2 regions of the Sinobaca sp. H24 genome follow, and region 1 is predicted to be linked to the other one. Evidence: riboswitches for the same ligand, from Rfam matches in the RefSeq annotation. Region 1 holds a riboswitch; the other holds the start of a gene.
The links. Region 1 has a riboswitch for glycine ahead of gcvT (glycine cleavage system aminomethyltransferase GcvT). Riboswitches for the same ligand answer to the same signal wherever they lie in the genome.

Region 2: it holds a riboswitch for glycine, as region 1 does, so the genes downstream of both, MMY81_RS29340 (serine dehydratase beta chain) here and gcvT (glycine cleavage system aminomethyltransferase GcvT) in region 1, are expected to answer to the same signal.

Annotation. Positions count from the first base shown of each region.
Region 1 is NZ_JALBWT010000002.1:133,412-141,326, forward strand. Features, by position in the region: gene comGA (competence type IV pilus ATPase ComGA) at 1-745, shown strand, start outside; gene comGB (competence type IV pilus assembly protein ComGB) at 735-1,763, shown strand; gene MMY81_RS03815 (hypothetical protein) at 1,779-1,922, shown strand; gene comGC (competence type IV pilus major pilin ComGC) at 1,919-2,227, shown strand; gene comGD (competence type IV pilus minor pilin ComGD) at 2,227-2,673, shown strand; gene MMY81_RS03830 (hypothetical protein) at 2,660-2,992, shown strand; gene MMY81_RS03835 (competence type IV pilus minor pilin ComGF) at 2,979-3,431, shown strand; gene MMY81_RS03840 (hypothetical protein) at 3,495-3,770, shown strand; gene MMY81_RS03845 (DUF2626 domain-containing protein) at 3,858-4,097, shown strand; gene MMY81_RS03850 (MBL fold metallo-hydrolase) at 4,169-4,807, opposite strand; gene MMY81_RS03855 (DUF2759 domain-containing protein) at 4,966-5,133, shown strand; glycine riboswitch at 5,149-5,246, shown strand; gene gcvT (glycine cleavage system aminomethyltransferase GcvT) at 5,388-6,482, shown strand; gene gcvPA (aminomethyl-transferring glycine dehydrogenase subunit GcvPA) at 6,501-7,853, shown strand; gene gcvPB (aminomethyl-transferring glycine dehydrogenase subunit GcvPB) at 7,850-7,915, shown strand, end outside.
Region 2 is NZ_JALBWT010000043.1:22,905-30,819, forward strand. Features, by position in the region: gene MMY81_RS29325 (hypothetical protein) at 1-105, shown strand, start outside; gene MMY81_RS29330 (class I SAM-dependent methyltransferase) at 160-747, shown strand; gene MMY81_RS29335 (ABC transporter substrate-binding protein) at 749-1,708, opposite strand; glycine riboswitch at 1,851-1,958, shown strand; glycine riboswitch at 1,961-2,037, shown strand; gene MMY81_RS29340 (serine dehydratase beta chain) at 2,138-2,641, shown strand; gene sdaAA (L-serine ammonia-lyase, iron-sulfur-dependent, subunit alpha) at 2,638-3,525, shown strand; gene MMY81_RS29350 (hypothetical protein) at 3,597-3,737, shown strand; gene MMY81_RS29355 (iron-containing alcohol dehydrogenase) at 3,825-4,988, opposite strand; gene hxlR (transcriptional activator HxlR) at 5,158-5,526, shown strand; gene MMY81_RS29365 (MerR family transcriptional regulator) at 5,634-6,368, shown strand; gene MMY81_RS29370 (zinc-binding dehydrogenase) at 6,554-7,588, shown strand; gene yidA (sugar-phosphatase) at 7,740-7,915, shown strand, end outside.

The DNA.
Region 1 (7,915 bases):
TATTCTTCCCCAGAATGCCGGTCAAACGATGAAATCTTTATCTTTTGACGCAAGTATTAGACAGCAGTTTACCTCCCTTATGAACAAACCCAACGGTATGATTGTATTAACAGGCTCTACAGGGTCAGGAAAGACGACGACTCTTTACACATTAATGAATGAAGTAAAGAAACAAGTGCGTGTTATCAGCATTGAGGATCCGGTGGAAATCAAAAATGATGCTTACATACAAATGAGCGTCAATACAAAAGCAGGACTGACCTATGCAGAATTATTAAAAGCTTCTCTGCGTCAGGATCCGGATGTTATTATGGTAGGCGAAATCCGCGATGCGGAAACTGCACGTCTCGCTGTTCGGGCGGCTTTGACAGGCCACTTGGTGTTAACGACGATGCATGCTAAATCACCGGTGAGTGCGCTGCAGCGGTTTTACGATTTCGGGTGCACCGATCTCGATTTAAAAGAAACACTCCTTGCGGTCTCCACGCAGAAGCTGGTACTTCGTTACTGCAGCTGGTGCGCTCCATCCCCATGTTCTCCTCATTGTTCCCATCACCAGCATTCTTCCAGATTTCCTATTTATGATATGTTATCCGGCTCCAGCCTGAAAGCGGCTCTTGATCATCCCATTCGAGCATCCCGACAGCGCAGTCCGTCATACCGTCATCAGTTAACGAAAGCTGCGGCTGTTCAACTGCTTCCGTCTCATTACTTCGTAAACGAGGAGGAACGCAGTGAAGGATAAGTGGAAAAAGAAAGAAAAAGCAGTGTTTCTGGAAAAATGCGGAGAACTGCTGACAAACGGTTATACCCTCGATCAGGCTCTTCATCTGCTCACATGGGAGCAGCCTCTTCACATTAAAGAAAATGTCGATTGGATGATAAACGAGTTAAAAAGAGGCAGTTCTTTTCATGACCTTCTGGGTCCACTCCACTTTCCGGCTGATGTCACCGCATTTGTTTATTTTTCAGAACAGTCAGGGACGCTCAGCCGGGGGTTGGAAGACGCCGGCAGGCACTATGCAAGAAGACTTGACGTTTTGCATGAACTAAAGAAAATGTCGATGTATCCTCTGCTTTTAATTTGGATTCTTTTTATGATTGGATTTGTAATGCTTCAGTATTTATTCCCTCAGTTTGAACAGCTTTTCACCTCGCTGCATGTAGAGCTTCCTTTTTTTACAAATGCCGTATTTATAGGTGTGCGCTCCGCTCCTTATTTTCTCATTCCTCCACTTGCAGGAGGCATTCTTCTAATGTTTTGGTGGGCGGTCTTCTACAGGCGTATGTCCCCGACAAAAAAAATGGAGATTCTTCTGCGGATACCCTTTCTTTCCTCTTATATAAAATTATTTCTTACCCAGTATTTTTCATTTCAAATGAGCAGCCTGCTGAAAGGAGGACTGTCTATACATAATGCCTGCCTCGTATTTGAAAAACAGGATCATTTTTTATTTTTTCAGGAACAGGGCCATGCATTAAAAGAACGTTTGAGGGAAGGCCAGCCTTTAGCCGACGCGCTGGAGGCCCTGAAAGTTTTTCAGGAAGAGATGAAATTCGTTATCTCCCACGGCCAGGCTTCCGGAAAGCTGGGAAATCATTTATCGTTTTACAGCGAAAGGCTTCTGCAGATTCTCGAGGAGCGGGTAAAAAAAGCTGTGATGATTTTTCAGCCTGTATTATTTTCGATTGTCGGCTTTATCGTTCTCAGCTTATTTCTTGCTGTGTTTTTACCAATGTTTGAACTAATGAATGCTATTTAAAGGAGAGATCAGTACATGCCGGTTATAACAGAAAAAGTACCCTTTGCAGAAGAAGAATTTATTCAGCTGCAGGAAAAAGTAACAAAGCTCGAGCAGATTCAGGAAGAAAATATTCAGGCCCTGTTGAAAATTATCATTCAAAGGAGAAGTGGAGTATGAAAAAAAGGTATGAGAAAGAAGCTGGCTTTACGATGGTGGAAATGCTGATTGTGCTGCTGATTATTACCGTTCTTTTATTAATTGCTATTCCAAATGTAGTCACAAACAACGGAGTAGCACAAAACAAAGGATGCGATGCTACGATTAAGCTTCTTGAATCCCAGGCAGCGGCGTACGCAGTCGAATTTAATAAAGCACCTGCTTCGCTGAGTGAACTTCAGGAGGCGGAATATGTCGATAGAATCACATGCCCGGATGAATCCACTCTTGTGTTGGAAAACGGGAAGGTACGCAAGGGGTCTTAATGGCAGCCGTTTTAAATGAGAAGGGGCATACGATGGTAGAAATGCTCATTGTTCTAGGTATGCTGGTCATATTTACCGCCTGGCCGATTCATAGTCTTTATACGTTTTATCAAGAAAAAGAAATCCAGCGGTTTTTGTACACCCTTGAAGAAGATTTGTTATTCGCCCAGCAGTATGCATATTCTCATGAAGAGGTGACCCATTTTCTATTTGATTCAAACTCTCAGTCCTATCACATTAAGCCGTTTCATTCCCCGGCGGCCGCATCGAAACAAATGCCTCCCGGTGTGTATATAGAAAGTGCAAGTTTAAAAGAGTCGGACATTGTCTTTACGGCAGCCGGAAATATCCGCCGGCCTGGAACGTTAACGATTGATACGCCGAACAGGCGGTACAAACTCGTTTTTCTCCTCGGCAGCGGGAGGTTTTATATTGAACCAATCTAATAAAGGTTTTACGCTTCTCGAATCTACGGGTGCCCTTGCTTTAATTCTTCTTGCCGGCTTATTTGTCCTTCCTTTATATATTACTGCGGCTGTAGAAATTCGTTCCGTGCAGGAAGAACAAAAAGCACTGGCTGTGCTGGAAGAAGAGGCATGGCTCGTTAATACAGCAGAGGTTACAAAACAGCCCTACCAGACCCAAAGTCCAAAAGGCATATACACATTACGAACTTATGAAGAACAGGGCGGCACGACGGTCTGTGTAGAATGGGAGGCGCAAAATAAACGAAACACGGAAAAATGTCTGCATGTATACGGATAAAGACTCAGGGTTTACCCTTATTGAAACAGTACTTTCCCTCTCCATAACGCTTATTGTTATCGTTTTAATTATTCCACTAATAGGCGTATTCTCAAGTGATGTAGTAAAAGGAAGGCAGGATATACCTGTGTTTTTCCAACAACTTAAAACGGATTTTGACTACGCGCATCAATTAGAAGTAGGAAACGGCAGGCTGGTGATAAAAGAGTCTGTCGATACGCGTCTCTATGAACAACGGGGCGACCGGATTGTAAGGAGGAAAAATAACGAAGGGTTTGAAATTGTTCTTCAGAATGTGGAAAACTTTCACGTAGAACCAAGAGAGTATGGGGCATATATTACCGTAACAGAGAAAAATGGACGCACATGGGAAACAGCAGCAGGATTCCGGCTGTCAATTATAGGGAGGGATGACGGTTGGATCAAAAGGGTGGAATGATGCCGATAGCAGCTGCTGTATGTGCTCTCTGTGCGGGACTGGTGCTGCTCATGGTTGGGAGCTATGCAGTTCACAAAACAAAACGCTGCTCTGCATGAACAAAGCATCCAACTGGAATGGATGCTTCAAAATGCAGAAAAGAAATGGTATCAGGAAGGAAAACAGCCGGGAGAACAAGAGTATGTGTTTCCAACGGGAGAGGCGGTCGTGGTCTCAACCATTACCGGACCCGGGACGTCCCGCGTGATGATTTCAGCAGAGCTCGAGGGCGGAGAACGGAGAAGTCATTCCTTTTCTTATGAATCCGCACAGGAAAGCTTTGAAAGCATTTACAAATAGAAGTTTTCTGCTATATACTATATACAACTACTCTTATTTACAGGGCATACATACTAGCGCTAAAGATAAGAAAAGGGGGTATGTTGAATGGATCGCATGTTTCGGGTGATTTCTTTTTGGACGACTGTATTTGCAGTGCTTTTCTTTGTAGGGGACATGTTTCAAATGGCTCTGCTCTTTTTCGCTCAGACCGCCGTTTTTCTTGGATTAGGTTTTATGAATTTATCTGAAAGAATGTATGTTTATATTTTCGGCATTTACTTAACTGTCTTTTTTGTAGGGTTTACCTATTACACGACTTTTATGATGGAAACTGGTTTTCATTAAAAAGCAGATAAACTCTTTTCAAGCAGAAAGGCTCTCCTTTGGAGAGCCTTTTTGCATGGCGTACATTATTTTTAAGAAAATCCATGAAGAAAAGGATTGGATGTCATTTCATTTCCGATGGTCGTCACATTTCCGTGGCCGCAGGCAACTGCGGTATCTTCAGGAAGAGGCATAAGGAAATCATTAATGCTTTTGATCAGTGTTTCGTAATCTCCTCCGGGCAGATCTGTTCTGCCAATCCCATTTTCAAAGAGCACGTCTCCTGAAAATACCGTTTCGGTCTCTTTATGATAAAAAGAGACGCTGCCGGGGGAATGGCCGGGAGTATGAAATAGGCTGAAGTGAAAAGAACCTGCTTGAAGTTCGGATTCTTTAGTAATAAACACATCGGCAGGCTCCGCTTTTATGGTGGCCCCGCCAAGAAAACGGGAGGATCCATTTTTTTCGGGATCCGTAAGCCAGTCATTTTCTGTTTCGTGCAGATACACCGGGATGTTCCATTTTTGACGAACATCTTCAACCGCACCAATATGGTCAAAGTGGGCGTGGGTTAATAAAACAGCCTGTGGGCGGAGATCGTTTTCAATCAGCCAGGTATTTAAGATATCCCCGTGGCCGCCGGGATCAAAAATAACAGCCTCTTTATTTTCATTAAATAAAACATAACAATTCGTCTGTAGAGGGCCTAACGGTATTTGTTTCCAATCCATAGCAGGAATGGCTCCTTTCGTTTCGCAGTCTATTAGTTATTGTACGCCAAAAAAAATATAGGTGCAAAATAAGAAAACAAACGGTATAATTAAAGCAATATCATAATTATTTGAAAAATGTAAATAGACTACTGTACATATTAAAGGGGGTAGGCTGCATGGCTATAGGTATAACACTTTTAATAGTGGCAATCCTGTGTGCTCTCGCTGTAGTAAGGGAAATAAAGCGCCGTAATTTTTTCGCTGTCGGTTTTGCAGGAGTTGCTTTTCTAGTTTTTGGATGGTTTTCCGTTATGACGATAATAAGCGGAGCACCGAGTATATAAAGTGAATAATGACGGATGACGATAAAGGGAGAGCCCGCATATAAAGAAGCGGCGCCGAAGGAGCAAACTGCAGCAGCGGTGAATCTCTCAGGCAAACAGACTTTTATCCGACGAATCTCTGGAGAGCGCCCGTTCAAACGGGCCACCCACGAAGACAGTCTCACATAGAGATGAAACTTTCTGGTTTTAGGACAGAGAAACCCCATGTCAGGGGTTTCTCTGTCTTTTTGTTTTATAAACGAAGGAGGATGCATATGCCATTACGAACACCGCTTTACCCACTTTATGAAAAGTACGGCGCAAAGATAACGGATTTTGGCGGCTGGGAGCTGCCGGTCCGCTTCAGCAGCATTAAAGAAGAGCATGAAGCTGTAAGAACGAAGGCGGGACTGTTCGATGTGTCTCATATGGGAGAAGCAATCGTAGAGGGGCAGGGAGCAGCAGCTTTTCTACAGAAGATGCTTACAAATAATCCGGAAGCGTTGGAAAATGGCAAAGCGATGTACACTTTTTTATGCAATGAAGACGGAGGTACAGTAGATGATCTTCTGGTTTATCAGCTGAATGAGGAAAAGTATTTTCTTGTCCTAAATGCAGCCAATACATCAAAAGACATAAACTGGCTTACCACCTATGCCGGCCCGGATGTTCAAATCAAAGATATATCATCAGAAACGGCTCTTCTTGCTCTGCAGGGACCAAAGGCAGCAGAAATACTGCAGACTTTAACAAAAGCAGATTTAGATGAAATCAGACCGTTCCGCTTTCTCGAAAAGGCGGATATCGCCGGATACCGGGTGCTCGCCAGCCGTACCGGCTATACCGGAGAAGATGGATTTGAGCTTTACTGCCGGTCCGAAGATGCTGAGGGGCTATGGGAAACGCTGATGAGCGCGGGCAGTACCCACGGCCTTGTGCCGGCTGGTCTCGGTGCCAGAGACACGCTTCGATTTGAAGCAAAGCTTCCCTTGTACGGGCAGGAATTATCTGACACTATTTCTCCGCTGGAAGCGGGAATGGGTTTTGCAGTAAAGCTGAAGGATTCCCGTGAATTCATAGGAAAAACAGCACTGCAAAAGCAGAAAGATAACGGAATTCCGCGAAAACTGGCCGGTATTGAAATGATTGATAAAGGCATTCCCCGTACCGGATACATTGTATTTTCCACTGATAATAAAGAGGTAGGATTTGTGACTTCCGGGACACAGTCGCCGACTCTTGGCAAAAATGTCGGTCTCGTTTTAATGGAAACCGAAGCTGCGGAGATAGGCAGTGAAGTTATTGTAGATGTTAGAGGCAAGAATAAAAAAGCAAAAGTCGTACCGGTCCCGTTTTATAAAAAAGGATAAGAAAGAGGAGGAATAGGAATGGATTTTCGCTATCTGCCTATGACAGAAACCGATAAACAGGAAATGCTCAAAACCATAGGGGTTTCCACTACAGAAGAACTCTTTGCTGATATTCCTGAAAAGATACGCTATAAAGGGGAAATGAAACTGCGTGCCCCATTAAATGAAACGGCATTAATGAAAGAGCTCCAGCAGTTGAGCGATAAAAACGCTGATCTTCAGTCGTACCCTTCCTTTTTAGGAGCGGGGGTTTATGATCACTACATTCCTTCCATTGTTGATCATGTGATCCGGCGTTCAGAATTTTACACAGCCTACACGCCTTACCAGCCGGAAATTTCCCAGGGGGAACTGCAGGCAATTTTTGAATTTCAAACGATGGTATGTGAATTGACAGGGATGGATATTGCCAACTCGTCTATGTATGACGGCCATACCGCGCTGGCCGAAGCGGCACTGGTTGCAGGAAGCCAGCACAAAAGCCCATCGCGGAAAATTTTAGTATCGGAAGGCGTTCATCCGGAATCGCTGCATGTAATAGAAACGTATGCCTCCGGACCTGGGATCGTGGTAGAGACTATTCCGCTTACGGATGGAAAAACAGATATGGATGCACTGGAAAAACAGATTGATGAACATACGGCCGGGGTTATCCTGCAGTATCCTAACTTCTATGGTTCCATTGAAGATCTGCAGGCCGCCGAAAAACTGATCCATCAGTATAAATCACTATTTGTCGTATCCAGTAATCCTCTGGCACTAGGCGTACTGAAATCACCCGGCTCATTTGGTGCAGACATCGTGACCGGCGATGCACAGCCATTTGGGATTCCGACGCAGTTCGGGGGCCCACACTGCGGTTATTTTACAACGACGAAAAAATTAATGAGAAAAGTACCGGGCAGGCTCGTCGGCCAGACGGAGGACGAGGATGGCATCCGTGGATTTGTATTGACGCTTCAGACGAGAGAACAGCATATACGCCGTGATAAAGCGACGTCCAACATCTGTTCCAACCAGGCACTCAATGCCCTGGCTGCATCTGTAGCCATGACGGCGCTCGGCAGGCAGGGAGTCAAAGAGATGGCCGCCCAAAACGTTAAAAAAACACATTATATGAAACAACAGCTGCAGCAGGCAGGAATACAAATAACAGCAGAGCAGCCCGTTTTTAATGAATTTGTTATTCAACTCCCGGACTCGACCGATAAAATAAACCGTGCCCTATTCGAACGCGGCATCATTGGCGGATACGACCTGGAACAGACGAAAGCAGGCAAAAAAGGACAGATGCTGCTTTGTGTAACAGATAAACGCAGCAAAGCAGAGATTGATCTCTTTGTGGAAGAACTGAAGGGGGTGCTGGCATGAATAAAGAACAAAAGCTGATTTTTGAGTACAGCAAAGCTGGTCGTACAGGTTATTCGCTGCCG
Region 2 (7,915 bases), on a different contig from region 1:
CTTGAAATTGACCGCATGATCAACGAAGGCTTTGCCGGCGGACGTATCATTGACATAAAGAAAAAGCGTCCGAAAGATAAAACAGCAGGCGCCGAAGATTCATAACTAATAATGAAAACCGGTCCTCGTAGAGAGAGCCGGTTTTATTTGGAGGAAAAAATGAAAAGCTGTATTTATGATACGTTGATGGCACCACTTGAACAGGTCAAGCTTAAGCAGATCCGCAGAGATATGCTTGCCGGTGTAAAAGGAAACGTTCTCGATATTGGCTCAGGTACAGGAGCATCGATGCCTTACTACAGACAGGCGGAAAGTGTGACCTTCCTGGAGCCGGACGAGGGGAAGCTGAAACGAATCTCCCGCCGTACAGCGCTGCCACACGTATCCTATTATATGGCACAGGCTTCTGCAGAGAATATGCCATTTTCTAACGATACGTTTGATGAAGCCGCCGCTTTTCTTGCTTTTTGTACCATTCCGGATCCCATTCGTGCGTTACATGAAACCGCGAGAGTAGTGAAACCCGGGGGACGGATACAACTTTTGGAACACGTTCGTATGGACAGCCACCCGAGAGCGGCAAGGATTCAGGATATTCTAACACCGGCCTGGGAGCGGGTGGCGGAAGGATGCCAATTAAACCGGTCGACCCGGCATCTTGTGGAAAAAAGCCCGCTTCGTCTGGAACGTGTCCAATCATTATACGGCGGTCTGGTCCTTATACTGGAAGCGTATGTGCCGTTCTAAATTATTCCTCGGACGTCAGCTCATTTACAAGGATATCCAGCTGTTTCTCCATGGACACACCGTCATTAAACCAAAACTCTTTATGATCTACCATATGAATTTGATCGTTTTCATAAGCAGGCAGGTTTTTCCAGATCGAGCTTTCCATCAGTTCCTCTGCTTCCTCTACGCCGCCTTCTTCATATACTGTGACAAACATATGATCCGCTGCATATTCAGGGAGGGCTTCAAGAGAAAGGGCGGCAAATTGCTCGCCGGTATCAATCACTTCCTCCTGCACAAGGTCTGGAGCAGGGAGCTCAAGCGTTTCGTATAAGTTATACGTTCCGCGCCCCGGGGTGGTGTGGACATATATTTCTTTAGCAGACAATTCATACATGCCGACTGTTTCCCCAGACTCAATAATATCGTTTATCTGTTCTTTCGCATCCTCTCCCTGCTGTTCGTAGGAGGAAATCCATTCTTCGGCTTCTTCTTCGCGGTCCAGCAGCTCACCAAAGTGAGCGACTTCTTCTTTTGCATCCATTTCCGCCCACGGTACGGTGATCGTCGGGGCGATCTGCTCGAGCTGACTAATTACATTTTCCTCTAAATATGTAGGAGCCACGATAAGATCAGGTTCCATCTCCAGTACTTTTTCAACAGAAGGATCACCAACATCTTCTGCGTCAGCAAGTTCCTCTTCCAGATGATTGGAGTTGTTTTTTAACGTGGAGTCGATTCCGATTGGTTCAATGCCTAATGCAAGAAGGTCTCCTGCAAACTGAAGCGCGATAACACGTTCTGGATCTGCCGGAATTTCCACTTCACCGTTACCGGCTGTTACGGTTCTCATACCGCCGTCTGCTTCTTCTGTTTCCTGCGCACTGCTGTTTTCCTCAGAATCACTGCTGCCGCAGGCAGCAAGAAAAAGCACAAAGCAGAACAGAAAGGCTGAAAAACCTGCCTTTTTAATATACATTAACATCCACCATCCTTTATTGATATTGAAAATCATTATCATTTAAAAATATAGCAGGAAATTCTTTCCTTGTCTACATGCAATATGCAGTTGACTTCAAGTGAGGACCACGATATATTCAAAGATATAAACCGATCGGCAAATGACAGCAGTGGGAGAGACCGGAGGGTACCAATCCGGCACCGAAGGAGCAATTCGCCAAAAAGGCCTTGGCGGTTAAACTCTCAGGTAAACTGACCGCTGCCGGATGCACCTCTGGAGAGAGCCTGCGGGCCACCAAAGGGGAGCTTCGTTCAAGAAGCTAATCTCTCAGGTAAAAGGGACAGAGGAAAGGCAGAAGAAATTCTGGCTTTCCTCTGTCCCTTTTTTGTATAGTAAAGCATTACCGAGGCAGAGGAAACGCTGAATCCTAAGAGGAGCGTGGATTTAATGGGATTTAACAGCTGTTTTGATATTATTGGACCGATTATGGTGGGACCATCCAGTTCCCATACCGCAGGTGCCGTATCCATCGGAAGGTTTGTTTATGAGTGGCTTGGCGGAGTTCCGGACTGGACAGAGATTATGCTTTATGGATCGTTTGCAGATACGTACCAGGGACATGGCACGGATAAAGCAATAGTAGGAGGACTTCTTGGTATGGAGGCTGCATCCCACAGCATACGTGAGTCGAAGCGTTATTCCATAAAAGAAGGACTTGTCGTTAAGATGAATCCCAGAACAGACATAGGATGGGAAGGGCATCCAAACACGGTCCATATTCATGCAAACCGCTCCGGATATTTTACAGCGATAGAAGGTGTTTCAATCGGAGGAGGTCTTTCCGAAATAAGGAGCATCAACGGCGAAGCGGTTTGTATCGACATCCCGGCAGACAGTAATATTAAACAAATAGCTGATACTTATAAAAGCAGATTGGCTGGCCGACTATGACAACAGAACGAATGAAAGATATCGTCAACGCGGCTGAAGCAGATTACCTATCCATTGGAGAGTGGATGCTGAACAGGGAAGTTTCACGCTCCGGCAAAACGAAAGAAGCTATTCTTCTGCAAATGAGAGAACGGCTGCACGTTATGAAGAAGGCCGTACGCCAGGGCATCACGAATACAGAGGAGTCAGAAAGCGGCCTTTCCGGCGGCGATGCCGCCCGAATGCAGCACTATACGCAGCAGAACGTGCCTTTATCTGGAAAATTAATCAGCGACGCGATGCTGTTTGCCATGGCCACCTCGGAAAGCAACGCCCGGATGGAAGTTATTGTAGCAACACCTACTGCCGGATCCGCGGGTATTCTTCCCGGAATCCTGCTGTCACTCGAAGAGAACCAGCATATCAGCGAGAACCAGATAACGATGGGCTTGTTTTCAGCAAGTGCCATTGGCTATGTGTTTGCCAATCATGAGATGATCTCCGGTGCTGCCGGCGGCTGTCAGGCAGAAATCGGCTCGGCCGCAGCAATGGCAGCCGGTACAATTGTAGAAATAAAAGGGGGGACTCCCACTCAGGCCTCCGATGCGGTGGCGATAGCGATGAAATCACTGCTCGGTCTTGTATGTGATCCGGTAGCCGGCCTCGTAGAAGTCCCGTGTGTAAAGCGTAATGTCATCGGCACTTCGATTGCATTCAGCGCTGCTGACATGGCATTAGCCGGTATTCAAAGCCGCATTCCGTGTGATGAAGTTATTGATACAATGCACCGCATTGGAAGCAGTATGCCTGGTTCGTTGAAAGAAACGTCCAAGGGCGGATTGGCAGTAACGCCGGCCGGACAGCGAGCGGCTTCTGCGATGGCGGAAAGACCCTGTTCTTTTTAACAGTGCAGGAGGGAAATGCTTTCTTTTCTATGATATGATTAAACACACATGAGTTCGCTTGGAAAAGGAGGATGGCTATGGATCTGATTTTATGGTTGTCAATTATTGGTGCGCTGCTTGTTGGTGTTGCGATGCACCGGATCGAGCGAAGCAAAAACGCAAAAAAACGGCATAAAAGCCGCGGCCGGATGCGCACCCGCCGCATCCGCTGAATGCCAGGCTTCCTGGATATACTATTTTTTTCAAAAAAAGCCCGGTTCCTCTTAGTAGAGGAACCGGGCTTTTAGGTGCAGACAGCTTTAGAACGTAACGTCTTGTCCGTAATAAGCAGCTTCGTACAGTTTTTTCATCTGATCTTCGGATGTTTCACGAGGATTTGTACCGGTACATGGATCACCGACAGCATTTTTCGCCATTTCTTCTACATGAGAAGTAAATGTCGCTTCATCAAGACCCCATTTTTGCAGGCTGGAAGGAATATCCATCTGTACATTCAGGTCACGAACCCATTCGATCAATGAGTCTGTCAGTTCTTCTGATGTCGTGCCGTTCAGGCCGAGGCGCTTTGCGATAACAGCGAAACGATCTGCTGAAACAGAACGGTTGAACTGCATGACGTACGGCAGGTAAATGGCGTTGGCAAGACCGTGGGCAATGCCGAACGTTGGACCGCTTTTGTGAGCCAGGCTGTGGGCGTTACCGAGTACGGCGTTGGCAAATGCCATGCCGGCCATTGCCTGTGCATAATGAACCTGTTCGCGGGCTTCTTTGTTGCCGTCGTATGAACGAAGCAGGTCATTCTTTAGTATTTCTGCGCCTTCTAATGCCAATGCATCGGTAAATACTGTGCGAGGCTTGGCTACATACGCTTCGATGCAGTGTGTCACGGCATCCATTCCTGTATTAGCTGTTACATCCTTTGGCATTTGATCTACTGTCATTGGATCAATAATGGCAATATCCGGCGTCAGTTCAAAGTCAGCCATTGGATATTTGATATTTGTTTCCGCGTCTGTCACTACAGACAGGTTGGAAATCTCAGAAGCACTTCCGCTTGTAGTTGGAATACCGATGAACTTCGCTTTGCCGCGCAGGCGTGGAAGTTCAAATGGTTTGGTTGCATCTTCAAACGTAAGCTCCGGATGCTCATAGAATACCCACATTGCTTTTGCTGCGTCCATAACAGAACCGCCGCCGATTCCAATAACCCAATCCGGCTGAAACGATTCCAGAACAGATGCACTTTCGCTGATTTTCTGCGTTGTTGGTTCATCAGATATACCTTCGATTACTTTTGTTTCAATCGATGCTTTAGCCAGTTTCTGCTCGATCGCATCAAGCGTGCCGTTTTTCTTGGCAGAAGCGCCGCCGATAACGAGGGCTTTTTTACCTTCTAATGTTTCGAGTACGCCCAGTGCGTCTTCTCCGAAATAAATGTCTCTTGGTATTGTAAATCTATTCATAGGTAAAACCTCCAGTTGATTGTTTGAAAAAGTGTGAGAGGTTCTTTACCCCAGGCACAAAATCAAGTATACTTCGTACAAGCAGATAATGTAAGTACCCACATTTAACACACATAGTGATAAAAAGTATACTATTGGGCTGTGACAGCCCATAAAGGGGATAAAGAACATGAGTAGATTTGATGAGAAAGTATACAACTGTGAAAAAGAATTAACGTTATCCATCATCGGCGGTAAATGGAAAATGTTGATTATCTGGCATTTAGGTAAAGAAGGAACCAAACGATTTGGCGAGCTGAAAGCCATGATTCCGGGTATTACGCAGCGTATGCTCGTTACCCAGCTGAGAGAGCTGGAAGAGGACCAGATCGTCCACCGGGAAGTATATCCGGTCGTTCCGCCTAAAGTAGAGTATTCCCTCACAAGTCATGGTGAAACCTTGATTCCTATTCTCGATGTAATGTATGACTGGGGCAGAGGCTATATGACGGATGTTCTGAAAATGGATGAAGAAACGATTCAGGCCCACGTTAAATAAATACAACTCCTGTCCGGACACCGGGCAGGAGTTTTTTTGTCTGCCGGTATTGACCCTGACGCAGCGTTATCCTTTATCGTAAAAGACAAGAAAGGAGGAAACGACAGATGCTTCAAATTAAAAAAGCGGCAGAAACTGCGGGAATCAGTGTGCGAACGCTCCATCACTATGATGAGATCGGACTGCTCGTGCCTTCCATGCGCACGGACTCAGGCTACAGACTATACAGTGATGAGGGCATGGACTGCCTTCAGCAGATATTGCTTTTCCGGGAAGCCGGTGTACCCCTGCTATCTATTAAGGAGATGATCTCACTGGAGGTGCAGACACAGGTTCGTATGCTGGGTACTCACAAGGAAAAGCTTCTGGCCAAACAGCGGCAGATTCAGGAAATGATCCACACGATCGAACGGACGATAAGCTACCATAAAGGAGAAGAGATAATGAGTAACGCTGATAAATTCACAGGGTTTGACTTCACCGATAATCCGTACATTGAGGAAGCAGAAGAACGCTGGGGCAAAGAGTACGTTACATCAGTAAACCGGAAAATTAATCAATGCGAGGAAAACGGCCAGGAGCGGTTTACTGCCTTATACCAAAGTCTGGCAGAAGTGCGCCGGTATGATCCGGGCTCTGATGAGGCACAGAAAAGAATCGGAGAATGGTACGAGCTTCTGCAGACGATCGGCACCTATCCGCCGGAAGTGTTTATCAGTCTTGGAGAGATGTATACCGAAGACGAACGTTTCACGAAAAATATCGATCAGTTTGGGGAGGGGCTGGCTGTGTTTATGAGAGAAGCGATGAAAATATATGGAACAGCCCGGCTTTCTTATTAAATAAAGAGATATTCACGAGACACCGCTCCAGGCAGGACGGTGTCTTTTTATGGAATCCGGATAGATTTCAGTCCTCAAACGCGCTATGCTGGTAGATATAACGTCTGATTATTTTTTAACTGCTGAAAAACGAAGCTCTCAATAAGCAGATCCAGACTTAGTATTGAAAGAAAGGCGATGTTTATATGAAAGCTGTACAAGTAACAGGCTACGGTGATATCGATAAATTAGAATTAGTTAACCGGACTATTCCAGAACCAAAAGAGAACGAGGTACTGGTTAAAGTGGAGGCCTGCGCCATAAACAATACAGAAATTTGGATGAGAGAAGGAGCCTATGGCACCGGGTCCCAGTCAGGGTGGCGGGAAGAGGGGGTTCAATTTCCCCGAGTGCCGGGTTCTGACATAACAGGAACGATAGTAAAAGAAGGAAGTTCTGTGACCCCCTCCATGCTTGGCAGAGACGTCGTTCTTTTCCCGTTTACGTCAAGTGGAAAAGCAGGATCTGAACATTATTCAGAAGATATGTCTTTTATAGGATCGGAATATGACGGCGGATACGCGGAATACGTCGTATGGCCGGCTCATTTATGTTTTGATATGCCGCTGTCCGACTATACAGAGAGTGCGGTTTTTACGGTCAGTGGTTTGACCGCGTGGCATATGGCAGAACAAATCCAAATCATGCCTGAAGAAACAATAGTTGTAACGGGGGCGAACGGCGGGGTGGGATCTTTAAATGTACAAATTGCTTCAAAAGTATATGGAGCAAGGGTTATTGCTATTGTAGGGGACCTGGCCCTGGAGGAGGATATAAGGCAACTGGGCGCTGCTCATGTTTTATCTTATAGATCAGTGAACCTTGCTGAAGAAATACTGGAAATAAATGACGGCCAGGTAGACGCTGTATTGGATGTCGTAGGGGATGCATTATTTTCTACTTCCCTCCAGGTGCTTAAGAAAGGCGGGAAATTCTGTACTGCTGGTTCAGCAGGCGGTCAGAAGACAGAACTTGATTTAAGAACCCTTTATTTAAAGCACATTACACTTTATGGTTCTGTATTAGGAACGAGAGAAGAGTTTGAGCGTATGCTTCAAGCCGTTTCAGAAGGAAAAATCAAACCGGTTATTGATTGTACGTATCCGTTAGAAGAGGCGAAAGCGGCGCAAACGTATTTTAAAAAAGCAGGAAAGCTGGGCAAAGTCGTTCTGCTTCCTTAAGACCAGCTGCCTTCTGTCTAAATGATTATACTCTGCCAGCACCACTTACTAAGAGTGGTGTCTTTTTTTACAAAAACGGGATAGATTTCATACTTTAAACGCGCTATGCTGATAGGGTGGAAAAATAGAGAAACGGGATAGGAGATTTCTAATGTATAAATTAATTGCAATTGATATGGATGGAACCCTGCTGAACGATCAGCATGAGATTACGACAGAAGTGCGGGAGACTATGCTTGAGGCCCGCTCGAAGGGTTCGCATATAGTGCTCTGCACCGGACGTCCCATTGGAGGCGTCTACCGCTATCTCGAGGAGCTCGGCCTGCA